DNA from 4 places in the Streptomyces cyslabdanicus genome. Region 1 is predicted to be linked to each of the others. Evidence: riboswitches for the same ligand, from Rfam matches in the RefSeq annotation. Region 1 holds a riboswitch; each other region holds the start of a gene.
What was found. Region 1 has a riboswitch for cyclic di-AMP ahead of ACTYVM_RS02185 (C40 family peptidase). Riboswitches for the same ligand answer to the same signal wherever they lie in the genome.
Positions count from the first base shown of each region.

Region 2: linked by a shared signal. The riboswitch ahead of ACTYVM_RS28620 (M23 family metallopeptidase) and the one ahead of ACTYVM_RS02185 (C40 family peptidase) in region 1 are both predicted to bind cyclic di-AMP.
Region 3: linked by a shared signal. The riboswitch ahead of ACTYVM_RS25565 (transglycosylase SLT domain-containing protein) and the one ahead of ACTYVM_RS02185 (C40 family peptidase) in region 1 are both predicted to bind cyclic di-AMP.
Region 4: linked by a shared signal. The riboswitch ahead of ACTYVM_RS20125 (transglycosylase family protein) and the one ahead of ACTYVM_RS02185 (C40 family peptidase) in region 1 are both predicted to bind cyclic di-AMP.

Region 1 covers NZ_JBQRUW010000002.1:357,178-364,589, reverse strand. Annotated here, with positions in the region: gene ACTYVM_RS02205 (transposase family protein) at 1-367, opposite strand, end outside; gene ACTYVM_RS02200 (hypothetical protein) at 535-813, shown strand; partial or broken gene ACTYVM_RS02195 (glutamine synthetase) at 1,402-1,488, shown strand; gene ACTYVM_RS02190 (class II glutamine amidotransferase) at 1,620-2,453, opposite strand; gene ACTYVM_RS02185 (C40 family peptidase) at 2,621-3,835, opposite strand; cyclic di-AMP (ydaO/yuaA leader) riboswitch at 3,844-4,024, opposite strand; gene ACTYVM_RS02180 (bifunctional [glutamine synthetase] adenylyltransferase/[glutamine synthetase]-adenylyl-L-tyrosine phosphorylase) at 4,315-7,311, shown strand; gene ACTYVM_RS02175 (phosphatase PAP2 family protein) at 7,359-7,412, opposite strand, start outside.
Region 2 covers NZ_JBQRUW010000050.1:53,199-60,610, forward strand. Annotated here, with positions in the region: gene ACTYVM_RS28605 (DNA gyrase/topoisomerase IV subunit A) at 1-2,069, opposite strand, end outside; gene ACTYVM_RS28610 (M16 family metallopeptidase) at 2,390-3,763, shown strand; gene ACTYVM_RS28615 (M16 family metallopeptidase) at 3,760-5,148, shown strand; cyclic di-AMP (ydaO/yuaA leader) riboswitch at 5,384-5,543, shown strand; gene ACTYVM_RS28620 (M23 family metallopeptidase) at 5,556-6,311, shown strand; gene ACTYVM_RS28625 (HPr family phosphocarrier protein) at 6,388-6,669, opposite strand; gene ACTYVM_RS28630 (GNAT family N-acetyltransferase) at 6,845-7,412, shown strand, end outside.
Region 3 covers NZ_JBQRUW010000043.1:9,576-16,987, reverse strand. Annotated here, with positions in the region: gene fahA (fumarylacetoacetase) at 56-1,267, opposite strand; gene ACTYVM_RS25575 (carboxylate--amine ligase) at 1,482-2,789, shown strand; gene ACTYVM_RS25570 (HAD family hydrolase) at 2,885-3,688, shown strand; gene ACTYVM_RS25565 (transglycosylase SLT domain-containing protein) at 3,716-4,216, opposite strand; cyclic di-AMP (ydaO/yuaA leader) riboswitch at 4,222-4,409, opposite strand; gene ACTYVM_RS25560 (polyprenyl synthetase family protein) at 4,894-5,904, shown strand; gene ACTYVM_RS25555 (LolA family protein) at 6,206-7,412, shown strand, end outside.
Region 4 covers NZ_JBQRUW010000034.1:7,816-15,227, forward strand. Annotated here, with positions in the region: gene ACTYVM_RS20110 (nucleoside triphosphate pyrophosphohydrolase) at 1-524, shown strand, start outside; gene ACTYVM_RS20115 (cytochrome P450 family protein) at 598-1,851, shown strand; gene ACTYVM_RS20120 (transglycosylase family protein) at 2,074-3,117, shown strand; cyclic di-AMP (ydaO/yuaA leader) riboswitch at 3,300-3,467, shown strand; gene ACTYVM_RS20125 (transglycosylase family protein) at 3,471-4,190, shown strand; gene eno (phosphopyruvate hydratase) at 4,438-5,733, shown strand; gene ACTYVM_RS20135 (FtsB family cell division protein) at 5,905-6,381, shown strand; gene ACTYVM_RS20140 (DUF501 domain-containing protein) at 6,407-6,952, shown strand; gene ACTYVM_RS20145 (Ppx/GppA phosphatase family protein) at 6,949-7,412, shown strand, end outside.

The DNA of each region.
Region 1 (7,412 bases):
CGTTGTCGCGGACGCCGGCGAGGCGGTCCGTTTCGATGAGCGTGCCGTCGAGGATCACGTGGGTCATGCCCTCTTGTTGGCAGCGGTCCAGGACCTCGTGCAGGTCGGGGGCCTGGGCGGCGAGGACGTCGATGCCTTCGTGCAGGTAGCGGTAGCCGGTGGCCTGGGAGATGCCAGCGTCGCGGGCCAGGCAGTGGACGCAGCCGCGTTCGCGGAACCAGCGCAGGACCAGCACGGCCTGGCGGAACGAGCCGAGCGCGCGGCTGCCGCGCGGGGTGCCGATTCGGCGGCGGTGGGCAGCGAGCAGACGCGAGAGGTGGTCCACGACGTGGCGCGGGACATCGAGCGTGGCAACATAGGTGACCAACGTGAAGCCTCTGGTGGTTACGGACATGATCTTGTGGTGAGACCTGTCCTACCAGGGGCTTTACGTCTGTCCACGGCCGGGCCCAGCTCGTCCGGCCTGCTCACGCATCGAGTGGTTCATGACGCTTCGCGTAGATCATTTCGCTGAGAAAACGTCAGTGGGGCCCCGTGGTCGCGCCGCTCGCCCGTGGAGCCTGGGCGGGCGGCGGCGCGGCGGGGACTGCTTCGGCGCATGACTTTAGCTACGACCAGGGTCACCATTCTGGTTACAGCAGCGACTACGGCGACCCCGGCGGCGGCCACGGCGGCCACGGCGGCCACGGCGGCCATGGCGGCGGCTACGGCGGCGGCTACGGCGGCGGCCAAAGGGGCGGCCAAGGCGGCGGCCACACCCACATCCACCTGCACATACATAACCGCAGCAACAACAGCGGCGTTGGCCATTAGACCCTGCCTGCTCGGCGCTTACGCAATGATGGAGGATCGACCAAATAGGCCCAGGTCAAGTCCTGGGCCTTCAACATTCCGCATTCAAGGGAAATCGCTTAACCGAGCGACGCTTCGAGTTTTACAATCTTGCGGGTATTGTGCATGAGATTGATTGAATCGGCGGCCTCCTAGAGGCTTGACGGAAAGCACAAACTGAAACCGCGGTGTGCGGTTGCGTGACCGGGCCGCACACCGTGGCACGGCGCGCAGCACCGCCGACACGACCGAGATGAACGGGACGGCGACGACGGCGCTGGGAAACGCCGGGGTCGTCGGCTACCGGGTCGTGCCCGCCTGCCGTGGTGGACGCCCCGGAGCGCCCGGCTTCCCCCAGACGTCCCCCGCTGGGGGCTCAGCATGGGAAATGGCCTGCTCAGAAGTTGCGTAATGAGCCCGCTGTAAATCTGCCGGGTCGCCCTGCGGGGCCGTCTGTGGGCCGTCGAAGGGCGGCCGACAGCGACCAACGAAGACCAACGACGACTGCCCGGCTACTGGTCTGAACTGGGCCAGCCTTGATCGCGCGAGGTCGCTCCCGACCCGCGCCTCTTCCTCCGCAACAAGCGCGCCGAATGGCACGAGTACCGCTCGGAGGTCACGGCCTTCGAGCTGAAGAAGCATCTGCCGGTGCTGTAGCGCTCGGCTGGGATGGGCGATGCCTGTTCAGCACGGTGCCCCGGTCCCGCGGCCCTGACGAGGCAAGGGAAGCCGGGGCCGGGGCGTGGGGGCGCTACAGGTCTTCGGGCAGCGACCGGAACGCCCTCGGTCTACGCGGGCTGGGGTTCGAAGGGGCGCAGGATGTCCGAATCCGGGCGAACGGCGCCGTAGCTGCCCTCCGGAACCTCGTTCCAGGCGCCGGCGAGGCTGCTGAGGGGCTCCGACACGATCAGGCGGGACTCCTCCGACAGCCCCCGCGGGAACGTGACGTCGGGGTGGAGCACCCGCAGGGCGTCGAAGCGGGTGCTGTAGAAGAGGCTCCGCGAGGCACCTTCGCTGGAGTAGCGGAATGCCCAGGTCCGGTCGCCGTCGGAGACCGCGACCGTCATCTGGAGCGGGTGCCGCACGCCCTGCTCGCGGCCCGTCCGCTCGACGAACCCCGCCATGCGTGCCACCGCGCCCGGCGGATCGTCGTCGAGGCCGAAGGTGAGGGCCAGGAAGAACATCACCTCGGAGTCCGTCGATCCCTCGATGCGGGAGAAGAGCCCCGGGTCGACGGCCAGGCAGAGTTCCCTCCTGAGCCTGTCGAACTCGTTGATCGCGCCGTTGTGCATCCACATCCACCGGCCGTGGCGGAAGGGATGGCAGTTGGTCTGCTGCACCGCCGTGCCGGTCGAGGCCCGGATGTGGGCGAAGAACAGCGGTGACCGGACGTGCTGCGCTATCTCCCGCAGGTTGCGGTTGTTCCATGCCGGGCCGGTGTCCCGCACGACCGCCGGGCTGTCGGCCTCCGGCGTGTACCAGCCGATGCCGAACCCGTCGCCGTTGGTCGTCTCCATGCCCATCCGCGAGTGCAGGCTCTGGTCGATCAGCGAGTGGTCCGGCTGGTACAGGACGTCATCGAGCAGTACGGGTGTCCCCGCATAGGCAAGCCAACGGCACATGGACGACGCACCTCCACTGTCCGCCCGCGCGGCCTCCCGCCTCCGGCAGGTACAAGAACCAGCGTGCGCCGCGGCCCCACCCGCCGCATGCCGACAGCGAAGGGCCGGCGCCTTCGGGTGCGGGCCCTTCCCTGTCCGGTGCCAGCACCAGGCGTCCGGCACGCGCGTCACGCGGGGCGGACGACGCTGTGGATCGGCATGTAGTAGATCGACTCCTCGCGGACGTTCGCGCCCGAGTGCGGCGCGTGGATCATCATGCCGTCGCCGATGTAGATCCCGACGTGGCTGATGTCGTCGTAGAAGAAGACCAGGTCGCCGGGCTGGGCTTCGGAGACGGGGACGGTCGTGCCGACCCCCACCTGGTCCCAGGTGGTGCGCGGCAGTGATATCCCGGCGGACTTCCAGGCGGCCTGCGTGAGCCCGGAGCAGTCGTACGAGTCGGGGCCGGAGGCGCCCCACACGTACGGCTTGCCCATCTGGGCCCTTGCGAAGTCGATGACCTTGGCGGCCTTGGCGGCATAGCCGGTGCTCGATCCGGCGCTCGTGCTCGTGCCCGTACCCGTGCTCGATCCGGCGCTCGTGTCCGCGCCCGTTCCGCTGCTCGCCTGCGCGTCGGAGCTCTTCGCCGCCTCCTCCTGTTGGCGCTTCTTCGCCGCCGCCGCCTCCTCCGCCGCCTGCCGGCGGGCCAGCTCCGCGGCCTTCTGCCGGGCGACCTCCTGCTTCTTCTTCTCGATCGCCGCCAGCCGCGCCTTCTCCTCGGCGGTCAGCGTCGACAGCAGCCGGCGTGCCTCGGTGAGCTTCTGCTGGACGTCCTGCTTGCTGGTCCTCAGCTCGTTCTGCGAGGTGGTCAGCGACTCCAGGATCCCCGCCGCCTCGGTGCGCTTCTTCGCCGTCGCGAGCTGCGCGGTCTGGTAGTCGTCCACGGCCTTCTTCTGCCGCTCGGTGAGCTGGCTCATCAGATGGTCCTGGGCGAAGTACTGCTGGGGGTCCTTCGCGAGCAGCAGCGTCGCGGTGCCGGAGATTCCGCCCGTGCGGTACTGGGCGGCGGCGAACGAGCCGAGTTCGTTCCGCGCCTCGTTCAGTTTCTCGGCACGCTTCGCCACGTCGTCGAGGAGGCCGTTCACGCGCTGGCGCTGCGTGGCGGTCCTCTCCTTCGACGCGTTGTACTTCTCGGTGGCCACTTCGGCCTGGTGGAAGAGGTCGTCGACCCTCTTCTGCACCTCTTCGAGGCTGGGTCTGCCGGGCTGCGCGGGCGCGGCGTTCGCCGTCTGGGACAGCAGGGCCACGGAGGTGAGGGCCGCGGTCGTCAGACCGAGGGCCGGGGACGTGCGCAGTCCGGCGATGCGGGTCGCCGTGGGCCGGGCTTTGCGGTGCGACGCCAAGGGTGGCGACTCCTTCCACGGACCGCCTACCGGGTTGGCTGTCGGGTTCGGGCGGGTGGTCGGAAGGGCTGCCCTACCGTCCCGTGCACGCTGTGGGGGACGCGTGTACGGGACCGATTCACCCCAGGGATGAGTTGGGTCCCCGGCTCCGGCTGCCGTGAAGCGCACCGGACTCGGCGCGGGCCACCCGTCCCGGCGTTGTTCGCCGGCGGGGGTACGGGGTGCCCGCCGGGCACGCTAGCCAACGCGTGTGACTGCTGTGAAGGTTGGTGCGTGATATGTCCGCTACGTTTTCGTGACTTTCACGGTACGTGTGCGGGTGGCTGCACTCCGGTGGCCGCCGGCGTCGGCCCGGAGAAGCACCTGCCGGTGCCGTCCGGTTTCGACCGGCGGGGGAAGGCGGGTCCGCCGTCAGGGCCCCGGGCCGGGAGTGCGGATAGGCTCTGGCCAGGACGGGCTTGATCCGACGGGAGGCCGGGATGACGGCGCCGGGACGCAGGAGCAGTACCTTCACGCGGCTGCTGCGGCACGGCTTCATCCATGCCTCGGACGCCGAGCGGCTGCTGGAGGGCCCGGACCTCGCCCCGCTCCGGGACGACCCGGTGCTGCTGGAGGCGCTGGGCGCCACCGCCGACCCGGACCTCGCGCTGGGCGGTCTGGTCCGGTTGCTGGAGGCGCAGCCGGAGTCCAAGGCCCGCCGCGAGCTGCTCGACACGCTGATAGCGGCCAAGCCGCTGCGCGACCGGCTGCTCGGCGTGCTCGGCGCCTCCGCCGCGCTCGGCGACCACCTCGCCCGGCACGCCGGCGACTGGCGGGCGCTGGTCACCTACGAGCCGCGCGACCTGCACCCGGGCGTGGCGGAGTTCGAGCAGGGGCTCGCCGAGGCCGGCGACCCGGTCGCGCTGCGCGTCGCCTACCGGCGCTGCCTGCTGTCCATCGCGGCCCGCGACGTGTGCGGCACCACCGATGTCGCCGAGACCGCCGCCGAACTCGCCGACCTCGCCACCGCCACCCTGCGCGCCGCGCTCCGGCTCGCGCGGGCCGCCGCGCCCGAGGACGACGCGCTGTGCCGGCTCGCGGTGATCGCGATGGGCAAGTGCGGCGGCCACGAACTCAACTACGTCTCCGACGTCGACGTGATCTTCGTCGGGGAGGCCGCGGACGGGGCCGACGAGGTCAAGGCCCTGCGCGCCGCGACCGCGCTCGCCTCGCACATGATGCGGATCTGCTCCGAGACGACCGTGGAGGGCTCGATCTGGCCGGTCGACGCCAACCTGCGGCCCGAGGGCCGCAACGGGCCGCTGGTGCGCACCCTCAGCAGCCACGTCGCCTACTACCAGCGGTGGGCCAAGACCTGGGAGTTCCAGGCGCTGCTCAAGGCCCGCCCGGTGGCCGGCGACCTGGAGCTGGGCGGCCAGTACATCGCCGCACTCGACCCGCTGGTCTGGCAGGCCGCCGAGCGCGAGAACTTCGTCGCCGACGTGCAGAAGATGCGCCGCCGCGTCGTCGAGACCATCCCCGTGGCCGAGGTCGAGCGTGAGCTGAAGCTCGGTCCCGGCGGTCTGCGCGACGTCGAATTCGCCGTGCAGCTGCTTCAGTTGGTGCACGGGCGCACCGACCGCTCGCTGCGCAGCGGCTCCACCCTGGACGCGTTGCAGGCGCTGGCCGCCGGCGGGTACGTCGGCCGCGTGGACGCCGTGCAACTCGACGACGCCTACCGGTTCCTGCGCTCCCTGGAGCACCGCATCCAGCTGTTCCGGCTGCGGCGCACCCACCTCGTCCCCGAGGACGAGGCCGATCTGCGCCGGCTCGGACGGTCGCTCGGCCTGCGCAGCGACCCGATCACCGAGCTCACCCGCGAGTGGAAACGACACACCAGTGTCGTGCGCCGGCTGCACGAGAAGCTGTTCTACCGGCCGCTGCTCGACGCCGTCGCCCAACTCGCTCCCGGCGAGGCCAGGTTGCGGCCGGAGGCCGCGCGGGAGCGGCTGGTCGCGCTCGGGTACGCCGATCCGGCCGCGGCCCTGCGCCACCTGGAGGCGCTGGCTTCCGGCGTCACCAGGAAGGCGGCCATCCAGCGGACCCTGCTGCCCGTGCTGCTGGGGTGGTTCGCGGACTCCGCCGACCCGGACGCCGGGCTGCTGAACTTCCGCAAGGTGTCGGACGCGCTCGGCAAGACCCCCTGGTACCTGCGGCTGCTGCGCGACGAGGGGGCCGCCGCCGAGAACCTCGCCCGGGTGCTGTCGGCCGGGCGGCTGGCCCCCGACCTGCTGATGCGGGCACCGGAGGCGGTGGCCCTGCTGGGGAACGGCGACGCGGGCGGCCTCGAACCGCGCGGGCGCGCCCAGCTGGAGCAGGAGGTCCTCGCCGCCGTCCGCCGTGCGGAGACCGCCGAGCAGGGCGTCACGGCGGCGCGCGGCGTACGGCGGCGGGAGCTGTTCCGTACCGCCGCCGCCGACATCGTCGGCACCTACGGCACCGAGGCCCAGCCCGCCGAGGCGGACCAGGGCGCGCTCGTGGACCGGGTGGGCGGCGCGGTGTCCGACCTGACGGCGGCGACGCTGGCCGGCACCCTGCGGGCGGTCGTGCGCAAGGAGTGGGGGGACACCCTGCCGACCCGGTTCGCGATCATCGGCATGGGACGGTTCGGCGGGCACGAGCTGGGCTACGGCTCGGACGCGGACGTGCTGTTCGTGCACGAGCCGTGGGAGGGCGCCGACGAGCGGGAGGCCGCCGAGGCCGCGTCCCGGGTGGTCGCCGAGCTGCGGCGGCTGCTCCAGATCCCGAGCGCGGATCCGCCGCTGCTGGTCGACGCGGATCTGCGCCCCGAGGGGAAGTCCGGCCCGCTGGTGCGGACGCTCAGGTCGTACGAGGCGTACTACCGGCGTTGGTCGCTGGTGTGGGAGTCGCAGGCGCTGCTGCGGGCCGAACCGGTGGCCGGGGACGAGGACCTGGGGCGGCGGTTCGTCGAGCTGGTCGACCCGCTGCGTTATCCGCGCGGCGGGCTGCGCGAGGAGGCGGTGCGGGAGATCCGGCGGCTGAAGGCCCGGATGGAGTCCGAGCGGCTGCCGCGCGGCGCCGATCCCAAGCTGCACACCAAACTGGGGCCGGGCGGGCTGTCCGACGTGGAGTGGACCGTGCAGCTGCTCCAGATGCGGCACGCGGCCAAAGAGGCGTCGCTGCGGACCACGCGCACGCGTGAGGCGCTGGCGGCGGCCAGGGAGGCGGGACTGGTGTCCCCGGAGGACGCCTCGACCCTCGACGAGGCGTGGGTGCTGGCCACACGGGTGCGCAACGCGGTGATGCTGGTCCGGGGGCGGGCGGGGGACACGTTTCCCACCGAGCCGCGGGAGCTGGCCGCGGTGGGCCGGTACCTGGGGTATGGGCCGGGGCACGCGGGCGACATGCTCGACGCGTACCGGCGAACGACCCGCCGGGCCCGGGCAGTCATGGAGGAGCTGTTCTACGGCGCGTGAGAGGTGGGGGGTGCGCAGGCAGGCCCCCGCTTGTGCCTGGGCCTGCCCTACGCCTGCGCCTGCGCCGGCCGCAGGGCAGGCGTCCGCCGCGGCAGGGCGTG
Region 2 (7,412 bases), on a different contig from region 1:
GGGCGGACCTGGGAGGCCTGGTAGCGCAGGAGCTGGGCGTCGTCCGTGATGAAGACCAGGTCCTCCTCGCCGGTGCGCAGCTCCACCGCCCCGACGATCCGGTCACCCTCCTTGAGCGTGATCACCTCCAACTCCTCCTTGCTGGAGGGGTAGTCGGGGACGACCCGCTTGACGACACCCTGTTCGGTGCCGAGCGCCAGGCCCGGCGAGGACTCGTCCAGCGTGGTCAGGCACACCACGGTCTCGTCGTCCTCCAGGGAGACGAACTCGGCCAGCGGAGCGCCGCCGGAGAGGTTCGGCGCCGACGCCGTCTCCGGCAGTTGGGGCAGGTCGACGACGTTCACGCGGAGCAGGCGGCCCGCCGACGTCACCACGCCCACCTCGCCCCGGGCGGTCGCCGGGACCGCCGAGACGATCACGTCGTGCTTGTGCCGCTTGCCGTCCGCGCCCGGCGGGAACGGCCCGGCGTTCGCCGTGCGGGCCATCAGGCCGGTCGAGGACAGCAGGATCCGGCACGGGTCGTCCGCCACCTGCAACGGCACCACGGCGGCCGGCGCGTCGCTCGCCTCCAGCAGCATCGTGCGCCGCGGAGTGCCGAACTTCTTCGCGACCGCGGCCAGTTCGGCCGAGACCAGCTTGCGCAGCTCGGTGTCCGACTCCAGGATCCGGGTCAGCTCCTCGATCTCCGCGGTGAGCTTGCTCTTCTCCGCCTCCAGCTCGATGCGGTCGAACTTGGTCAGGCGGCGCAGCGGGGTGTCGAGGATGTACTGGGTCTGCACCTCGCTCAGCGAGAAGCGCTCCATCAGGCGCTCCTTGGCCTGCGCGGAGTTCTCGCTGGCCCGGATCAGCCGGATGACCTCGTCGATGTCCACCAGAGCGGTGAGCAGGCCCTCGACCAGGTGCAGCCGGTCGCGCCGCTTGCTGCGGCGGTACTCGCTGCGCCGCCGTACGACGTCGAAGCGGTGGTCGAGGTAGACCTCCAGCAGCTCCTTCAGACCGAGCGTGAGGGGCTGCCCGTCCACCAGGGCGACGTTGTTGATGCCGAAGGACTCCTCCATCGGCGTCAGCTTGTAGAGCTGCTCCAGGACGGCCTCCGGCACGAAGCCGTTCTTGATCTCGATGACCAGCCGCAGTCCGTGCGCGCGGTCGGTGAGGTCCTTGACGTCGGCGATCCCCTGGACCTTCTTCGAACCGACCAGGTCCTTGATCTTGGCGATCACCTTCTCCGGGCCCACGGAGAAGGGCAGCTCGGTGACGACCAGACCCTTGCGGCGGGCGGTCACGGTCTCCACCGAGACCGTCGCGCGGATCTTGAAGGTGCCGCGGCCGTTCTCGTAGGCGTCCCTGATCCCGGACAGACCGACGATCCGGCCACCGGTGGGCAGGTCGGGGCCCGGGACGTGCCGCATCAGGGCGTCCAGGTCCGCGTTCGGGTGGCGGATCAGATGGCGGGCGGCCGCGATGACCTCGTTGAGGTTGTGCGGAGGCATGTTCGTGGCCATGCCGACGGCGATGCCCGAGGCCCCGTTCACCAGCAGGTTCGGGAAGGCGGCCGGCAGGGCCACCGGCTCCTGCTCCTGGCCGTCGTAGTTGGGGGCGAAGTCGACGGTGTCCTCGTCGATGGACTCCGTCATCAGGCCCGTGGCCTCGGCCATCCGGCACTCGGTGTACCGCATGGCGGCCGGCGGGTCGTCGTTGCCCAGCGAGCCGAAGTTGCCGTGGCCGTCGACCAGGGGGACGCGCATCGAGAAGGGCTGGGTCAGGCGCACCAGGGCGTCGTAGATCGACGCGTCGCCGTGCGGGTGCAGCTTGCCCATGACCTCGCCGACGACGCGGGCGCACTTCACGTAGCCGCGGTCGGGGCGCAGGCCCATCTCGTTCATCTGGTAGACGATGCGGCGGTGCACCGGCTTGAGTCCGTCCCGGGCGTCCGGCAACGCGCGGGAGTAGATGACCGAGTACGCGTACTCGAGGAAGGAGCCCTGCATCTCGTCGACGACGTCGATGTCGAGGATTCTCTCCTCGTACGAGTCGTCGGGCGGCGGGGTCTTCGTGCTGCGGCGGGCCATCGCTGCCGGCTCCTTGCTGAAGCGTGACGGGATCTGACGCCGACCATTGTGGACCGCCCGGCTGACAACCCGGACCACGCCCCGTCCCCACAGTGCGCGTTCCGGGGTCCCGTCCGGCCTCCGGGCCGCCCTCCCGCCCGTCCACGGCCGCCTCGCGCCCCGTCCCGCTCCCGGGTGCCGCCGGGGCGCGTCGCTTTCCGTCTCGCTCTCGGCGTACGGACCGTGGGAACTTCGCCAGGGGTCCGCACGCTTGCATACAGTGGCAGGACCGGCAGGAAAAGGGCGGTTCGCAGACCGCCACCGCGATCGAAGGGACGTACATGCCCAAGGGTCACACGGCCGCAGCCGAAGCAGGATCCGGCGGCCTGACAGCGACCGAGCACCGGCTGGCCAACGGCCTGCGCGTGGTGCTCTCCGAGGACCACCTGACCCCGGTCGCGGCGGTGTGCCTCTGGTACGACGTCGGCTCGCGCCACGAGGTCAAGGGACGCACCGGTCTGGCTCACCTTTTCGAGCACCTGATGTTCCAGGGCTCCGCCCAGGTCAAGGGCAACGGCCACTTCGAGCTGGTGCAGGGCGCGGGCGGCTCGCTCAACGGCACCACCAGCTTCGAGCGCACCAACTACTTCGAGACCATGCCCGCCCACCAGCTGGAGCTCGCCCTCTGGCTGGAGGCCGACCGCATGGGCTCCCTGCTCGCGGCGCTGGACGACGAGTCCATGGAGAACCAGCGCGACGTCGTCAAGAACGAGCGCCGCCAGCGCTACGACAACGTCCCCTACGGCACCGCCTTCGAGCGGCTGACCGCCCTCGCCTACCCGGAGGGCCACCCGTACCACCACACGCCGATCGGGTCCATGGCGGACCTGGACGCGGCCACCCTGGAGGACGCGCGCGCGTTCTTCCGCACGTACTACGCGCCGAACAACGCCGTCCTGTCGGTCGTCGGTGACATCGACCCGGAGCAGACGCTCGCCTGGATCGAGAAGTACTTCGGCTCCATCGCGTCCCACGACGGCAAGCCCGAGCCCCGCGACGGCTCCCTGCCCGAGGTCATCGGCAGGCAGCGGCGCGAGGTCGTCAAGGAGGAGGTCCCGGCCCGCGCCCTGATGGCCGCCTACCGTCTGCCGCACGACGGCACGCGCGCGTCCGACGCGGCCGACCTGGCGCTCACCATCCTCGGCGGCGGCGAGTCCTCCCGGCTCTACAACCGGCTGGTGCGCCGCGACCGCACGGCCGTCGCGGCCGGCTTCGGACTGCTGCGGCTGGCCGGCGCGCCCTCCCTGGGCTGGCTGGACGTGAAGACCTCCGGCGACGTCGAGGTGCCCGTCATCGAGTCGGCCATCGACGAGGAGCTCGCCCGGTTCGCCGAACAGGGCCCGACGGCCGAGGAGATGGAGCGTGCCCAGGCCCAGCTGGAGCGCGAGTGGCTGGACCGCCTCGGCACGGTCGCCGGCCGCGCCGACGAACTGTGCCGCTACGCCGTCCTGTTCGGCGACCCGCAGCTCGCCCTGACCGCCGTCAAGCGCGTCCTGGAGGTGACGCCCGAGGAGGTCCAGGAGGTCGCCAAGTCCCGGCTGCGCCCCGACAACCGCGCGGTGCTCGTCTACGAGCCGACCGCCGCCGACGCGCAGGACGACGCCCAGGACGCGGACGCCGCGGCCACCGACGAGACCGAGGAGGCGGCGAAGTGACCGAGCTCGCCACGATGGAGTTCCACCCCCAGCCCCGGGCCGGCGCGGCCAAGCCGTGGGCGTTCCCCGCACCCGAGCGCGGGACGCTGGACAACGGCCTGACGGTGCTGCGCTGCCACCGCCCCGGCCAGCAGGTCGTCGCCGTCGAGGTACTGCTGGACGCACCCCTGGACGCGGAGCCGGCCGGCCTGGACGGCGTCGCCACGATCATGGCGCGCGCCTTCTCCGAGGGCACCGACCAGCACTCCGCCGAGGAGTTCGCCGCCGAGCTGGAGCGCGCGGGCGCCACCCTCGACGCGCACGCCGACCACCCCGGCGTACGGCTGAGCCTGGAAGTCCCCGCCTCCCGCCTGGCCAAGGGACTCGGCCTGCTGTCCGACGCCCTCAGGGCGCCCGCGTTCGCCGACAGCGAGGTCGAGCGACTGGTGCGCAACCGGCTCGACGAGATCCCGCACGAGCTGGCCAACCCGGCCCGCCGCGCCGCCAAGGAGCTGTCCAAGGAACTCTTCCCGGCCGACGCGCGCATGTCGCGTCCGCGCCAGGGCACCGAGGAGACGGTCGGCGCCATCGACGCGGCGGCCGTGCGCGCCTTCTACGACCGGCACGTGCGCCCGGCCACGGCCACCGCCGTGGTCGTCGGCGACCTCACCGGCGTCGACCTCGACGAGCTGCTGGGCCGGACCCTGGGCGCCTGGACCGCCTCGCCCGCCAAGCCGCGGCCCGTGCCGCCGGTGACCGCCGACGACACCGGCCGCGTGGTCATCGTGGACCGGCCCGGCGCCGTCCAGACGCAGCTGCTCATCGGCCGGATCGGCCCCGACCGGCACGCCCGCGTGTGGCCCGCCCAGGTGCTCGGCACCTACTGCCTCGGCGGCACCCTCACCTCCCGCCTGGACCGCGTCCTGCGCGAGGAGAAGGGATACACCTACGGGGTGCGGGCGTTCGGTCAGGTGCTGCGGTCGGCCCCCGACGGGTCGGGCGCCGCGATGCTCGCCATCAGCGGCTCGGTCGACACCCCGAACACCGGCCCGGCCCTGGACGACCTGTTCACGGTGTTGCGCAAGCTCGCCGCGGAGGGCCTCACCGACCCCGAGCGGGACGTCGCCGTGCAGAACCTCGTCGGTGTGGCGCCGCTGAAGTACGAGACGGCGGCCGCCGTGGCCGGCACGCTGGCCGACCAGGTCGAGCAGCACCTGCCCGACGACTACCAGGCGACGCTCTACCAGCAGCTCGCCGCGACCGGCACGGTGGAGGCCACCGCGGCCGTCGTCAACGCGTTCCCGGTGGACCGTCTGGTGACGGTCCTCGTCGGTGACGCGGCGCAGATCAAGGAGCCCGTCGAGGCCCTGGGCGTCGGCCGGGTCGTCGTCGTCACGGCCGAGTAGAGGCCCGCCTCGCCACCGCCGAGCGCGGCGAGGGGCACACGCGCGCATGGGGCCCTGGTGACCGAAACGTCACCAGGGCCCTGCGTTGTCCTGAAGTTGTCCGAATTGAGGGGGAGGTTGCCTGTCTGCCCTGTGGTGTGCGCTACAAAACATCTGATCCGTTTGGGGATTGAAAGCGGTCCCGTCTAGCGTCGGTCCGGCTGTTCGTCGGGCAGTGCGCCGCGTCCGCGGCACCGGACAGTCATCGCCGAGTCCCCGTACGGCGCGAGCCAGGGGAGCCGGGGACCCACCGTCCCTGGGGTGAATCGGCCGTCCGCGCGCGACGCGCGGGGCCGTAGGAGACCTTCCTGCTCCGAACCCGTCAGCTAACCCGGTAGGCGACAGGGAAGGAAAGGACCCACGTCTCCATGGCGTTCACCCGCGCCGCCGGGAAGCACCGACGGCCGAGCCGGATGCACCGCACCACCGCCCGCGCGGCGGGCGTCGCGGCCCTGGCCACCACCGGTGTCATCGGCACGCTCACCGCCCCGGCCCTCGCCGCCGACGTTCCCGCCCTCGAGGACACCGGCCTCACCCCGGTAGTCACCCTCGGCGACAGCGTCGCCGCGAAGATCGAGGCCCAGGCCGTCGCCCAGCACCGGGCCGCCGCGCGCAAGCAGGCCGAGGCGGCCGCGCGCAAGAAGGCCGCGGAGCGGGCGGCGAAGGAGCGCGAGGCCAAGGCCCGCGCCGCCCGCGAGGCCGAGCGCAAGCGCCTCAACGCCTTCGTGGCGCCGATCCTCGACTCCTACATATCGACCGGCTACCGGGTCGGTGGCTCCCTGTGGTCCTCCGGCACCCACACCGGTGTCGACTTCCACGCCGCGAGCGGCACCCCCGTCCACGCGGTCGGCCTCGGCACCGTCGTCGACGCCGGCTGGGGCGGCGCGTACGGCAACCAGGTCGTGATCAGGATGGCCGACGGCATGTACACCCAGTACGGGCACCTGTCGTCCATCGCGGTCTCGGTGGGCCAGCGGGTCGTCCCGGGCCAGCGGATCGGCCTGTCCGGCGCGACCGGCAACGTCACCGGACCGCACCTGCACTTCGAGGCCCGTACGACCCCGGACTACGGCTCCGACGTCGACCCCGTGGCCTACCTCCGCAAGCACGGCGTCCACGTCTGATTCCCTGCGCCGACGCGGCGAAGCCGTGCCACCCGGACGGGGCGGCACGGCTTCGGTGCTTCACCGGTCCTGCCGGTCAGACCGTCTCGGGAAGCTCCTCGAGCCCCTCGGCGACCAGCTTGGCCAGCCGGTCCAGCGCGGCGTCCGCGCCGTCGGCGTCGGAGGCCAGGACGATCTCCTCGCCGCCCTCGGCGCCGAGGCCGAGCACGGCCAGCATGGAGGCCGCGTTGACGGGCGTGCCGTCGGCCTTGGCGATCGTCACGGGGATGCCTGCGGCCGTGGCGGCCCGGACGAAGATGGAGGCGGGGCGGGCGTGGAGACCCTCGGCCCAGCCGACGTTGACGCGGCGCTCAGCCATGTGTTGCTGCCCTTCAGGTGATCAGGGTTGTCTAGACCAGTTTTCCATATGTGGAACAGGTCCGGAGCGGCGCGTGCGCCGCTCCGGGTGGCATCGGACCGCGGCCTCGGTCCGATGGGTGTCCTCCACAGACTGCCTCGCGCCGCTGTCGGACGCGAGCCGTACGCTGGGGCGCATGCAGACCTCGCCGGACCGGCACGAGTACCCCGCCCACTGGGAGGCCGACGTGGTGCTGCGCGACGGCGGCACCGCGAGGATCCGCCCCATCACCGCCGACGACGCCGACCGTCTGGTCAGCTTCTACGAACAGGTGTCGGACGAGTCCAAGTATTACCGCTTCTTCGCGCCCTACCCGCGTCTGTCCGCGAAGGACGTCCACCGCTTCACGCACCACGACTTCGTGGATCGGGTGGGACTCGCGGCCACGGTCGGCGGCGAGTTCATCGCCACCGTACGCTACGACCGCGTCGGCGTGGACGGCATGCCCGCCTCGGCGCCCTCCGACGAGGCCGAGGTCGCCTTCCTGGTGCAGGACGCCCACCAGGGACGCGGGGTCGCCTCCGCGCTCCTTGAGCACATCGCGGCCGTCGCCCGCGAGCGTGGCATCCGCCGCTTCACCGCCGAGGTGCTTCCGGCCAACACCAAGATGATCAAGGTGTTCACGGACGCCGGGTACACCCAGAAGCGCAGCTTCGAGGACGGCGTCGTACGCCTGGAGTTCGACCTCGAGCCGACCGACCGCT
Region 3 (7,412 bases), on a different contig from region 1:
GTCAGGGTCCGAGACCATCAATTTCCCCGCGAGGCAAGGGCCGCAGGACCTTGACTCAGCCCGACACGACCCGCCCCGTCACCTCCCCGAGCCCCACCCGGGCGCCGTCCGCGCCCGGCGCCCAGGCCGAGAGTGTCACCACGTCGCCGTCCTCCAGGAACGCCCGCTTGCCGTCCGGGAGTTCCAGGGGCTCTTGGCCGTTCCAGGTCAGCTCGAGCAGTGAGCCGCGCTCACGCTCGGACGATCCGCTCACCGTGCCCGAGCCGTACAGGTCGCCCGTGCGCAGGGAGGCGCCGTTGACCGTCATGTGGGCGAGTTGCTGCGCGGCCGTCCAGTACATGGTGGAGAAGGGTGGCTCGGACACCACATGGCCGTTGATCGCGACGGAGATCCGCAGGTCGTAACCGCCGGGCTCGTCCGCGGAGTCGTCGAGGTAGGGCAGCAGCGGGTGCGTGCGCCGCGGCGGGGCCACCCGCGCCTCCTCCAGCGCGTCCAGCGGAGTGATCCACGCCGACACCGACGTGGCGAAGGACTTGCCGAGGAACGGCCCGAGCGGGACGTACTCCCAGGCCTGGATGTCGCGCGCCGACCAGTCGTTCAGCAGGCACAGCCCGAAGACGTGCTCGCGGAAGTCACCGAGCGCGACCGGCTGTCCGAGCCGCGAGGGCACGCCCACCACAAAACCGACCTCCGCCTCGATGTCCAGCCGGACCGACGGGCCGAACACCGGCGCGGGGTCCGTGGGGGCCTTCCGCTGGCCCGACGGGCGCAGCACGTCCGTGCCGGAGACCACCACCGTGCCGGAGCGGCCGTGGTAGCCGATCGGCAGGTGCTTCCAGTTGGGGGTCAGCGAGTCCTCGGCGTCCGGGCGGAAGATCCGGCCCACGTTCCGGGCGTGGTTCTCCGAGGCGTAGAAGTCGACGTAGTCCGCGACCTCGAAGGGGAGGTGCAGGGTCACCGAGGACAGCGGGTGCAGGAAGGGGGCGACGGTCTCCCGGTGGGCCGGCTCCGTCAGCCACGAGGTCAGCGCGCGCCGCACGTCGGACCACGCGGCGCGGCCCACGGCCAGCAGCGGGTTCAGGTTCGGCTGCGCGAGCAGGCCGGCGTGGGGAGAACCGAGCGCCCGCGCCGCCGCCCCCGCGTCGAGCACGTGGTCGCCGAGCCGGACGCCCACGGTCCTCTCCGTCGACCCGGCGCGGGAGAAGACGCCGTAGGGAAGGTTGTGCGGGCCGAAGGGGTCGCCCTCGGGGACCTCGAAGGGGGGCATGGGTGCTGCCTTCCTTTCCCGAATTCCATGTGATCGGGCCACACGTTACGGGGGCGTCCCATGTCTTGGGCAGGGCCTAAAGAGTTTGCAATGCCCGAATTGGTCTTGTGGGAGGGGGTAATTCCGGCTTAGCGTCCTCTGAGGACGCGGACGGGGTGGGTCCGCTCCATAGGGGGGACACGTGGGGGGACCCGTGGCCAGGAATGCCGTCAGTGTGCCTTTCCGGGCCGACCGTGAGGTCCCCGGCCTGATCGTGAAGTTCGGCGACTACCCGCTGCACCACGGCGGGGTGGGCGCGATCCGCAGCCTCGGCCGCCTGGGCGTGCCCATGTACGCGATCACCGAGGACGCCTACACACCGGCGGCCTCCTCCCGTTATCTCAAACGCGCGTTCGTCTGGCCGACCAGGGGCACCGAGGGCGCGGACCGTCTGGTGGAGGGCCTGCTGCGGATCGGCCGCCGCATCGGCCGGCCCACTGTCCTGGTGCCCACCGACGAGGAGGCCGCTGTCCTGATCGCCGAGCACCAGGACGCGCTCCGGGGCCCCTTCCTCTTCCCGCCCGTCGCCCCCTGCCTGCCGCGCCGTCTGGCCAGCAAGCAGGGCCTGCACGAACTGTGCGTGGAGCACGGCATCCCGAGCCCCGCGGCCGCCTTCCCGCAGTCGTACGACGACATCGTGGCGTTCGCCGAGAAGACCCGCTTCCCGGTGGTGGCCAAGAACCGCGAGGCGTTCGTGCGGCGCAGCAGCCCCGCGGTGAACGGCACCACGAGGATCAACACCCGCGAAGGCCTGCTGGCCCTGGCGCGCGACTGGGGCGAGCGGCCCGGCGTGATCCTCCAGGAGTACCTGCCGCGGGAGGAGGCCGAGGACTGGATCGTGCACGCCTACTTCGACCGGGACTCCACGCCGCTGGCGATGTTCACCGGTGTCAAGGTCCGCTCCTGGCCGCCGCACGCGGGTATGACGGCGAACGCGTACGTCGTCGACAACCCGGAACTCGCCGACCTCGCCGCACGGTTCATCAAGCAGATCGGCTTCACCGGCATCGTCGACCTCGACCTGCGTTACGACCGGCGCGACGGGCAGTACAAGCTCCTCGACTTCAATCCGCGGATGGGCGCGCAGTTCCGGCTCTTCGAGAGCGGGTCGGGCGTGGACGTCGTACGGGCCATGCACCTGGACCTGACCGGCCGCCCCGTTCCGGAGGGCGGGCAGCGCGCCGGCCACCGGTATGTCGTGGAGAACATCGACCTGCCCGCCCTCCTCGCCTACCGCCGCAGCGGCTACACGACGCCGCACGCGCCGGCGAGGGCGAGCGGCACGGAGCTGGCCTGGTTCGCGGGGGACGACCCGTTGCCGTTCGTCACGATGCTCGCGCGCTTCGTGCGGCCGGGCGCCCGGCACCTCTATCAGCTGTGGCGGACCAACCGACGCGGCGGCGCGACGGCCGGCCGGCCGTCCTGCGGCGACCCACGGTTGAGCGCCACCTCGCCGGTCACGCTCAAGGACCCTCATCAGTAAGGGAGTTGGAGGGAGGGGAGCCGGGAACGCGGTGACCGCCGCGGTGGTCCGGCTCCGGTCGAGTCGGCGGGCCGGGGCATCCGTATTCTCTGATCATGGCCGCCCTCGCATTCGACCTCATCGCCACCGACCTGGACGGAACGCTGCTGCGCGGCGACGACACCGTCTCCGAGCGGTCCCTCACCGCGCTCGCGAGGGCGGCGGCCGCCGGTGCCCGGCACCTCGTGGTGACCGGACGGCCGGCGCCGAGGGTGCGGGAACTGCTCGGCGTCCTCGGCACCACGGGACTCGCGGTGTGCGGTCAGGGCGCACAGCTCTACGACGCCGGCAGCGACCGCCTGCTGTGGTCGGTCACCCTGGACCGGGAACAGGCCGAGACCGCGCTCGGCAAGATCGAGGCGGAGGTGGGGGAGGTGTACGCCGCGGTCGACCAGGACGGGGCCGAGGGGCTCACGCTCATCGAGCCGGGGTACCTCATGCCGCACCCGGCGCTGCCCGCCGTACGGGTCGAACGGCGCGACGACCTGTGGCGCGCGCCCATCAGCAAGGTGCTGCTGCGCCACCCGGTGCTGTCCGACGACGAGCTGGCGGCGGCGGCCCGCGGCGCGGTGGGCTCCCTCGCCACCGTCACCATGTCGGGACCCGGGACCGTCGAACTCCAGCCCTGCGGCATCACCAAGGCGACCGGACTGGCGCTGGCCGCCGAACACCTGGGACTGGGCCGCGAGCGCGCCCTCGCCTTCGGCGACATGCCCAACGACATCCCGATGTTCCGGTGGGCCGCCCGGGGGGTCGCCATGGCCAACGCCCACCCCGAGCTCAAGGCGGTGGCCGACGAGGTCACGACGTCGAACGAGGACGACGGCATCGCCGTCGTCCTCGAACGATTGCTTGGCTAGCCGGTGTGCGGGCCGGCAGCGGACCTGTCAGTAGGCGCTGTAGACGTTGTCCATCGAGCCGTACCGCTTGGCCGCGTAGTTGCAGGCGGCCGTGATGTTGGCGACCGGGTCGTAGATGTCCCACGACGTGCCGTTCACGTGGTAGGCCCTGAAGGTCGGGTCGATGACCTGGAGCAGGCCCTTGGACGGGATGCCCTTGGCCGCGTTGGAGTCCCAGAGGTTGATGGCCCGCGGGTTGCCGGAGGACTCGCGGATGATGTTGCGGTAGATGCCGTTGTAGGAGCCCGGGATGCCCTTCTCGGCCATGACCTGGAGGGAGGCCCGGATCCAGCCGTCGAGGTTGTTCGGGTAGCCGAGGTTCGAGGCCGTCTTGAGGGTGGTCACGTTGGACGAGACCGGGGTCGCGGCGGACGCGGTCGTCGCGCCGAGCAGCGGCACGGCGAGGACGGCTGCGCCGGTGCCGGTGACGGCGAGGGCGCGAACGAGGCGGGCGGTACGGGTAGAGCGGCGCTGACCGTTTGCAGGCATGGGGGTGTTCCTCTCCGTCGCCTGCGAGGTGAGCTGTCGGGTTCGGGCGGGGAGGTGCCCGGCCGCGCCCCGAAAGGCGCGGCTTCACCCCGAGCCGTTCCGGCGCGGCGTACGACGTAGGACGTACGAGCCCGGCCCGGCGACTTACCTGGGTCCCCCGCTCCTGCCATGGTTCGTTCGGTCGTTGGGGTTACGGGCGGCGGCAGGATTCGGCGTTCCGCCCGATGGCCGGGAACGTATGCGAGACCAGATGTCCCGAACAAGTGCCGGAATCACACATCGCACTATTTGACCTTGGTCCGGCGTGTATGTGGTGCTTGATCCTTTGTGGCTGCCAGGGTTCAACTCGGCTGCGCGTAAAGGCAATGTGAAGGAGTGCGAGGGGTGACGTGAACGGAGGGCGGCGTGACCCAACTCACGGGGTGGGCGCCTGACGGGCAATTACCACTAAAGAGAATTGAAACCCCAATAGGGGCAAATCGGACCGCATGGGTGAGCGCGGAGGGAGCTGTGGGGCGGGTGCGTGACGGTGGTCACGTCGGGTGATGTGCCCTGGCCCGTATAGGTGGGCGATATCGGTGATCGAAACGTGACCGGATACGCTGACTTGAGTGAGGGCAGCGACCTATCGACAAACCGTGTAATCCCAGCAGACACCAGCAGACAGGAGACCCCTCGTGACCGTCGTCGGGCCATTCGGGCTGACCGTGCGGGACCAGGCTCTCGAAGCCGATGTCCAGGCCGGATTGGCGGCTGTCGAGGAAGGGCTGCTCGAAGCCACCAAGAGCGAGGTCCCGTTCATCACGGGGGCCGCCCAGCACCTCGTCAGGGCTGGTGGGAAGCGGTTCCGGCCGCTGCTCGTGATGCTCGCGTCCCAGTTCGGGGACCGGTACGCGCCGGGGATCGTGCCGTCGGCCGTGGTGGTGGAGCTGACCCACCTGGCGACCCTCTACCACGACGACGTGATGGACGAGGCCGCCGTGCGTCGCGGGGTGGCCAGCGCCAACACCCGCTGGGGCAACTCCGTCGCGGTCCTGACCGGCGACTTCCTGTTCGCCCGGGCCTCGCAGATCCTCGCCGACCTCGGCCCGGAGGCCGTGCGGGTGCAGGCCGTGGCGTTCGAGCGGCTGGTCACCGGGCAGATCCTGGAGACCGCCGGGCCGCAGGACGGCCGGGACCCGGTCGACCACTACCTGGACGTGCTGGGCGGCAAGACCGGATCGCTGGTGGCGGTGTCGTGCCGGTTCGGCGCGATGATGTCCGGCGCCGACGAGACGGTCGTGGACGTGCTGACGCAGTACGGCGAGCGGCTGGGCGTCGCCTTCCAGCTGGCGGACGACGTCCTGGACATCGCCTCCGACTCGCACGAGTCGGGCAAGACGCCCGGCACCGATCTGCGCGAGGGCATCGCCACGCTGCCGGTGCTGCGGCTGCGCGAGCGCGCGGCCCGGCTGGGGCTGCCCGAGGACATCGCCCTGTGCGAGCTGCTGGACTCCGACCTGACCGACGACGCGCGGCACGCTCAGGCGCTGGCGGCACTGCGGGTGCACCCGGCGCTGGAACAGGCCCGCCGGGACACCGTGCGCTACGCCGAGGAGGCGCGGGCCGCGCTGGCGCCGCTGCGGGAGTGCGACGCGAAGGCCGCGCTGCTCCAGCTCTGCGACGCCGTGGTGCACCGGGCCGGCTGACGCCTGTCCGGCTCCGCGACCTCACCGGACACCCCCGCCGGACACCCCCGCCGGGCGGCCCCTTCGAGCGGCGTTCTCCACCCTGACCCCTACGGGGTGGGGGAGGCGTCGCCCTTCGCGTGTCATACCGCAGGCGTACACGGAGTTGGCTCCGCGGTCTGACGCTTTCACCCGGCCGATTTGGTCAGATGGACACCACGGACCACACACCACTCCTCACCGATCTGGGTGAGAATGGCGGCTGAGGGTGACATCCCCGTGCAGAAGGACAGCCGCCGCCGAAGACGGAGGTAGGGCACACATGGCACCGAACGGATCCGAAGCCGACGACCTGCGCGCGGGGCGCCGCAAGGCCGCGCGCTACGTCGTCCCGGTCACGGTGGTGGGGGTGGCGGCGGCGACCATCGGGCTCGTCCCGGCACTCGCCGCGTCCGGCGACCCCGACCTGCCGAAGATCAGCGCACAGCAACTCATAGAGAAGATCGCCCAGTCGGACGTCCAGCACCTGTCCGGAACCGTCAAGGTCAGCACGGACCTCGGCCTGCCGAACCTCGGCGGCCTGGAAAGCGGCCTGGCCTCCGGCGCGGCCAGGGATGGTGACGGTTCGTCAGCCGACCCGGCGTCAAAGCTGCCCGAGCTGGCCTCCGGCACGCACACCCTGCGCGTCGCGTCCGACGGCGAGGACCGGCAGAAGGTCTCGCTGATCGAGAGCGCCGCCGAGTACAGCCTCATCCACAACGGCAAGGACGTCTGGGGCTACGACAGCAAGTCGAACGAGGTCTTCCACAGCACCGCGGGCGACAGCGCCGGCAAACACCGGGACGAGGCCCCCGCCACGCCCAAGAACTTCGCCGACGAGGCCCTGAAGTCGGTCGACGACACCACCTCGGTGAAGGTCGACGGCACCGCGCAGGTCGCCGGACGCGACGCCTACAGGCTGGTCATCGAGCCGAAGCACGCCTCCGGCACCACGGTCGGCGTGATCAGCATCGCGGTGGACGCCAAGACCGGGCTGCCGCTGAAGTTCACGCTCACCCCGGCGAGCGGCGGCGCCGCCGTGCTGGACGCGGGCTTCACCCGGATCAGCTTCGCCAAGCCGGCCGCCTCGACCTTCGACTTCACCCCGCCCAAGGGCGCGAAGATCACCGAGGGGAAGGACGCGGACAAGGCCGCCAGGAAGGACGCCGGAAAGGACAGCGGGCGGAAGACCGGCCCGGGCCGCCCGTTCCACGAGCCCGGTACGCAGGAGAAGGGCCTGGCCGAGAACGGTCCGAAGGTCCTCGGCAAGGGCTGGAACTCCATCGCCGTGTTCGACACCGGCACCAAGGGCGGCGTCCCGTCCTCCGCCGGCAAGGGCGACCTGAGCGGGTTCCTCGACTCGCTCGGCGACCAGGTCAGCGGCTCGTTCGGCAAGGGCACGGTCTTCTCCACCCGCCTGGTCAACGCCCTGATCACGGACAACGGCAAGGTGTACGTCGGCGCCGTCACCAAGGACACGCTGGTGAAGG
Region 4 (7,412 bases), on a different contig from region 1:
TGGCCAAGTACGGCATCGAGGAGGCGTACGAACTGGTCGAGGCGATCGAGGACGGCGACCGCCAGGAACTGCGCGAGGAACTGGGCGACGTCCTGCTCCAGGTGGTCTTCCACTCCCGGATCGCCGAGGAGGACCCCGAGGAGCCGTTCTCCATCGACGACGTGGCCGGCACCATCGTCGCCAAGCTGATCCACCGCCACCCGCACGTCTTCGGCGACGAGACCGCCACCACCCCGGAAGAGGTCAAGGAGCACTGGCTGCGCACCAAGGCCGAGGAGAAGCAGCGCACCTCCGTGACCGAGGGCGTCCCCCTCGGCCAGCCCGGCCTCGCCCTCGCCGCCAAGCTGGCCTCCCGGGTCCGCACCGCGGGCCTGGAGGTCCCCCTCCCGCAGAGTGAGGGCTACGGGTACGAGCTGCTGGCCCTGGCCGCCCGCGCCGAGGCGGAGGGCGTCGATCCGGAGGCGGCGCTGCGCGCGGCGGCGCGCGCGTACCGGGACGCGATCGTCAGGACGGAGCGCGGCTGAAGGCCCGAGGGGCACCGGGCGGCATCGGCACGCGGCTCCACCGCGCGGACGGGCCGACGCTAGGGTCGGCCGTATGCACGACCAGCCACCCACCTTGTTCACCCGGGAGTTCGCGAGCGACCCCTACCCGGCCTACGCCTGGCTCCGTGAGCACGCCCCCGTGCACAGGACCCGTCTGCCCAGCGGAGTCGAGGCCTGGCTGGTCACCCGGTACGCGGACGCCCGGCAGGCCCTGGCCGACCAGCGGCTGAGCAAGAACCCGGCGCACCACGCCGGGTCCGCGCACGCCAAGGGCAAGACCGGCATCCCCGGCGAGCGCAAGGCCGAGCTGATGACTCACCTGCTGAACATCGACCCGCCGGACCACACCCGGCTGCGCCGACTGGTCAGCAAGGCGTTCACCCCGCGCCGCGTCGCCGAGTTCGCCCCGCGGGTGCAGGAGCTGGCCGACGGACTCATCGACGGGTTCGCCGGGCGTGGCACCGCCGACCTCATCCACGAGTTCGCCTTCCCCCTCCCCATCTACGCCATCTGCGACCTGCTGGGCGTCCCCCGCGAGGACCAGGACGACTTCCGGGACTGGGCGGCCATGATGATCCGACACGGCAAGGGCCCGCGCGGCGGGGTCGCCCGCTCGGTGAAGATGATGCGCGGCTATCTCGCGGACCTCATCCACCGCAAGCGCGAGGCGCTCCCGGCCGAGCCCGCCCTCGGCGAGGACCTCATCTCCGCTCTCATCCGCGCTTCCGACCACGGCGAGCACCTCACCGAGAACGAGGCCGCCGCCATGGCCTTCATCCTCCTGTTCGCCGGTTTCGAGACCACCGTCAACCTCATCGGCAACGGCACCTACGCCCTGCTCACCCATCCCGAGCAGCGGGACCTGCTCCAGCGGTCCCTCGCCGAGGGGGACGACGACCTGCTGGAGACGGGCGTGGAGGAACTCCTGCGCTACGACGGACCGGTGGAACTGGCCACCTGGCGCTACGCCACCGGGCCGCTCACCATCGGCGGGCAGGACATCGCCCCCGGCGATCCGGTCCTCGTCGTCCTCGCCGCCGCCGACCGGGACCCGGAGAGGTTCGCCGGACCCGACGTCCTGGATCTCGCGCGGCGTGACAATCAGCACGTCGGCTACGGACACGGCATCCACTACTGCCTCGGCGCACCGCTCGCCCGTCTGGAGGGCCAGACCGCGCTGGCCACCCTCCTCACCCGGCTCCCCGACCTTCAACTGGACACAGATCCAGCCGACTTGCGCTGGCGCGGTGGGCTCATCATGCGCGGACTGCGGACGCTGCCAGTGCGGTTCACCCCCGGTCGGTAAGTCGGAGGGAAGTCGGACAAGGCCGGAAAAGGCGCCTGCCGCCGCACCGCGCCTACCCACTGACGGCCACGAAGATGACACCCGCTCAACTGTGTGATCTTCACGTGATCTGTGCGGCATGAACTTGTGACAAGCGATCGTCAGCCGCTACTTTCACCCATCGGCGTGGCACCGAGCCCCGGTCGCCGCGCCGGTCAACGCTGTCGCACGAAAGGTCTCCGTATGCTCTCCGGGAACGGCCGTCACCGTCGGCCCCGTCAGGCTCCGGCCCTCCTCGTCGCCGCCGGAGTGACCGGATCCGCCATCGCCATCCCGCTGATCGGCGCCGGCGCCGCCAGCGCGGCCGACGGCGGCGCGTGGAACAAGGTGGCCAAGTGCGAAAGTGGCGGCGCCTGGAGCGCCAACACCGGCAACGGCTTCTACGGCGGCCTGCAACTGACGCAGGACGACTGGGAGAAGTACGGCGGCCTCGACTACGCTCCGAGTGCCGACCAGGCCAGCCGGTCCCAGCAGATAGCCGTGGCGGAGAAGCTGCTCGCCGACAAGGGCCCCGGTGTCTGGCCGACGTGCGGGCTGCTCTCCGGGCTCAGCAAGAAGTCCGGGGCGGCGAAGGTCGACACCGGCGTGGGTGATTCGTCTGGATCTTCCGACTCCTCCCGAAACTCCATCACGGACGACCTCGGTCTGACCGACTCGTCGCAGGCGTCGACCGGATCGACCGATTCCGTCGACTCGTCCGGCTCGCACGGCTCCTCGGACACCGATCCCGCATCGGTCGACCCCTCCGGCTCGCCGACCGCCTCCCCCGGCGCGTCCTCCCCTTCGCCGACTTCGCCCGCCAAGAAGGGCAAGCCGGGCAAGTCCGACACGTCCCCCGATGTCACGGCAAGCGGGTCCCAGTCGCCTGACGCCTCGCCCTCGTTCGCGCCGGAGACGGGCGAAACGGACAAGTCGTGGCAGGCCGGCGGCACTTCGGCCCTCGTCGACACGGGAGCGCTCGGTTCCGGACGGCATCGCGGCGGCAGTGCCGTCGAGGACTCGGCCGGCGGGCATGCCGTGGCGTCCTCCGGTCGCCACGCCGTCCGCGCCGACAGCTCCTACATCGTCCGCTCCGGCGACTCGCTCGAGTCCATCGCCGACTCCCTCGGCCTCCAGGGCGGATGGGACGCGCTGTATGCCGCGAACAAGAGGGCGATCGGCTCCGACCCGAACCACATCACTGCCGGTCAGACCCTGATTGTCCCTGCCGAAACGCCCCAAAACTAGCGGGAGTTCACGTCACACTTCGCACCGAATGTCCCATTCGACGAAAGTGTGGGATGAGTCTCAGAAGCCCTGATCGTCTTTGGAATTCGGCGGAGCGCATGCCTACGGTCGTGACCGCTCGTCACCGCGAGCCCCGGCTGCCGCAACGCCGAATCCTGCCAGCGGCCGCACGGGAACAGTCGTCGCGTCAAGCGCCGTGGGCAGGAGCGGGGGACCCAAGGTAAGTGCCGCGCCGGGCAGTTGACCGGAGCGGCTAGGGGTGGAGCCGTGCCTCACGCGAGAGGCACGGCCGGGCAACTCATCCGGCCCGAACCCGACAGCTCACCTCGCAGGCGTCGGTGAGGGGATCCTCCATGCTGTTCTCCAGCAAGGGCAAGCACCGCCATACGTCCAGGGCCACCCGTGTCATCGTGCTCGCCGGTGTCGCCGGCGCCGCCGTCGCCGCCCCGCTGATGGCGGTCGGCGAGGCCTCCGCCGCCACCGCCTCCGAGTGGGACGCGGTCGCCCAGTGCGAGTCCGGTGGCAACTGGTCCATCAACACCGGCAACGGCTTCTACGGCGGCCTCCAGTTCACCAACTCCACCTGGGCCGCGTACGGCGGTTCCGCCTACGCGTCGCGCGCCGACCTGGCCTCCAAGTCGCAGCAGATAGCCGTCGCCGAGAAGGTCCTCGCGGGCCAGGGCAAGGGTGCCTGGCCGGTCTGCGGCAAGGGCCTGTCCGGCGCCGCCTACACCGGCAGCGCCCCCGCGGCCCCGTCCTCCTCGTCGGCCTCGTCGTCCTCCTCGTCGTCGAACGGCGGCTCCACCGGGAGCGCCGGCGACCGCTCGACCGAGCAGCAGGCCGCCAACCGCTCCGCGACGCGTCCGGCCCCGACCAAGACCGTCACCACGCCCACCGGCAAGAAGGTCGAGAAGGGCGACGGCGAGTACAAGGTGGTCTCCGGCGACACCCTCAGCTCCATCGCCGCGACCCACCAGGTCCAGGGCGGTTGGCAGAAGCTGTTCGAGCTGAACAAGGACATCGTCGACAACGCCGACCTCATCTACCCGGGCCAGCAGCTCCACCTCAAGTAAGGGCCCGTTCCGCCCCCATGGGCTCCCCGCCCCGGCGTGTTCCCCCCTACGCGCCGGGGCGGGGTTTTTCGCCTCCCGGCCGGCGGGTCGTTCCCGAACCTTCCCCTCCCCTTTGTTCCGAGCGGGAACAATGGGTACCGTCACCCTGTCCAGGAGGCGGTCGGTCGGCCGGTCGCCGCCCCGGGACGGTTAGGCTCTAGTCGCAAGGCTCACGCCCCGCACTTCCAGCGTCACATCCCAGAAGGAGATGCTCGTGCCGTCCATCGACGTCGTCGTAGCCCGGGAAATCCTGGACTCCCGAGGCAACCCCACGGTCGAGGTCGAGGTCGGCCTCGACGATGGCAGCACCGGTCGTGCCGCCGTCCCCTCCGGCGCCTCCACCGGTGCCTTCGAGGCCATCGAGCTCCGTGACGGCGACCCCAATCGCTACCAGGGCAAGGGCGTCGAGAAGGCCGTCCTGGCCGTCATCGAGCAGATCGGCCCCGAGCTGGTCGGCTACGACGCCACCGAGCAGCGCCTGATCGACCAGGCCATGTTCGACCTGGACGCCACCGACAACAAGGGCTCGCTGGGCGCCAACGCCATCCTCGGCGTCTCCCTCGCCGTCGCCCACGCCGCCTCCGAGGCTTCGGACCTGCCGCTCTTCCGCTACCTGGGCGGTCCGAACGCGCACCTGCTGCCGGTGCCGATGATGAACATCCTGAACGGCGGCTCGCACGCCGACTCCAACGTGGACATCCAGGAGTTCATGATCGCCCCGATCGGCGCGGAGTCCTTCTCCGAGGCCCTGCGGTGGGGCACCGAGGTCTACCACACCCTGAAGAAGGTCCTGAAGAGCAAGGGCCTGTCCACCGGTCTCGGCGACGAGGGCGGCTTCGCCCCGAACCTCGGCTCCAACCGCGAGGCCCTCGACCTCATCCTCGAGGCGGTCAAGGAGGCCGGCTACGCCCCCGGCGAGCAGATCGCCCTCGCGCTCGACGTCGCCGCCTCCGAGTTCTACAAGGACGGCAAGTACCTCTTCGAGGGCAAGGAGCGCTCCGCCGCCGAGATGACGGAGTACTACGAGGAGCTCGTCGCGGCCTACCCGCTCGTCTCCATCGAGGACCCGCTGTTCGAGGACGACTGGGCCGGCTGGAAGGTCATCACGGACAAGCTCGGCGACAAGGTCCAGCTCGTCGGCGACGACCTCTTCGTCACCAACCCCGAGCGCCTCGCCCGCGGTATCGAGGAGGGCGCCGCCAACGCGCTGCTCGTGAAGGTGAACCAGATCGGTTCGCTCACCGAGACCCTGGACGCCGTCGAGCTGGCCCAGCGCAACGGCTTCAAGTGCATGATGTCCCACCGCTCCGGCGAGACCGAGGACGTCACGATCGCCGACCTGGCCGTCGCCACCAACTGCGGCCAGATCAAGACCGGCGCCCCGGCCCGCTCCGAGCGCGTCGCCAAGTACAACCAGCTGCTGCGCATCGAGGAGATCCTCGACGACGCCGCGGTGTACGCCGGCCGTTCGGCCTTCCCCAGGTTCCGCTCCGCGGACCAGTAGGCACAGCCGCTCCGCGGACCAGTAGGCACAGCAAGGGCTGAGCTGTTCCGGCGGCTGAGCCGCAAAGGGTAAGGCTTCGCCAGTCGCACGTACGTCCCCGTACCCGGTCCCGTACCGTGTCCGGGGACGTACGCACGTCTGTGCACGGGCACGAACGGGAGGCGCGGGACGATGGCGGTCAAGGACCGGGACCGGTTCTCCACCACGACCAGGCTCAGGCTGCTCGGTGAGCAGACCGCGGCCCGTGTCTACCGTTCGCAGACCCGGCGCCAGGCCCGCCGCTCCCGCCTCACCGGCCGCGCGGCGCTGCTCGCGCTGGTGCTGTGCTCGATGGTGGTCGCCCTGGCGTACCCGATGCGGCAGTACGTCTCCCAGCGCGCCGACATCGCCGATCTGCAACGGCAGAAGCGGCAGGCCCAGCAGCGGGTGGAACAACTGCGCGACCTCAAGGCACGCTGGCAGGACGACGCCTACGCCGAACAGCAGATCCGGCGGCGGCTGCACTACGTGAAGCCCGGCGAGACCGGCTACGTCGTGGTCGACCCGGGCCCGGCCGACCAGTCCCGCGCCGACCGGGGGTCGGCCCGCCGCCCCTGGTACGCCAACGTCTGGGACGGAGTCGACAAGTCCGACGCCTCCGACCAGTGAACCGACAGAGAGATGTACGCAAGGCATGGAAACCCCACCGCCGCCCACTGAGCGCACCGAGCCCACCGAGGCGGACGTCGAGGCCTTCAAGCAGCAGCTCGGGCGGCCGCCGCGCGGGCTGCGCGCGATCGCGCACCGCTGCCCCTGTGGGCAGCCCGACGTCGTGGAGACGGCCCCCCGGCTGCCCGACGGCACGCCCTTCCCCACGCTGTACTACCTGACGTGCCCGCGCGCCGCCTCGGCCATCGGCACGCTGGAGGCCGACGGCGTGATGAAGGAGATGACGGAGCGGCTGGCCACCGACCCGGAGCTGGCGGCCGCCTACCGGGCGGCGCACGAGGACTACGTCCGGCGCCGGGACGAGATCGAGGAGCTGACGGGCTTCCCCAGCGCGGGCGGCATGCCGGACCGGGTGAAGTGCCTGCACGTCCTGGTCGCCCACTCGCTGGCCGCCGGGCCGGGCGTGAACCCGCTCGGGGACGAGGCGATCGCGATGCTGCCCGAGTGGTGGCGCAAGGGCCCGTGCGTGACGCCCGCCGGTCCCGCCGACGCCGAGGAGGGCGGCGCATGACCCGGGTCGCGGCCGTCGACTGCGGCACGAACTCCATCCGCCTGCTGGTCGCGGACGCCGACCCGGCGACGGGCGAACTGCACGAGCTGGACCGGCGCATGACCATCGTGCGGCTCGGCCAGGGCGTGGACCGCACCGGACGGCTCGCCCCCGAGGCGCTGGAGCGGACCTTCGCGGCCTGCCGGGAGTACGCCGAGGCCATCAAGGAGCACGGCGCCGAGCGGTTGCGTTTCGTGGCCACCTCCGCCTCCCGGGACGCCGAGAACCGGGACGAGTTCGTGCGCGGGGTGCTGGACATCCTCGGCGTCGAGCCCGAGGTGATCTCCGGTGACCAGGAGGCGGAGTTCTCCTTCACGGGGGCGACGAAGGAGCTGGCGGGCCGTGCGGACCTCGCCCGGCCCTTCCTGGTGGTGGACATCGGCGGCGGCTCGACGGAGTTCGTCGTGGGCGACGACCACGT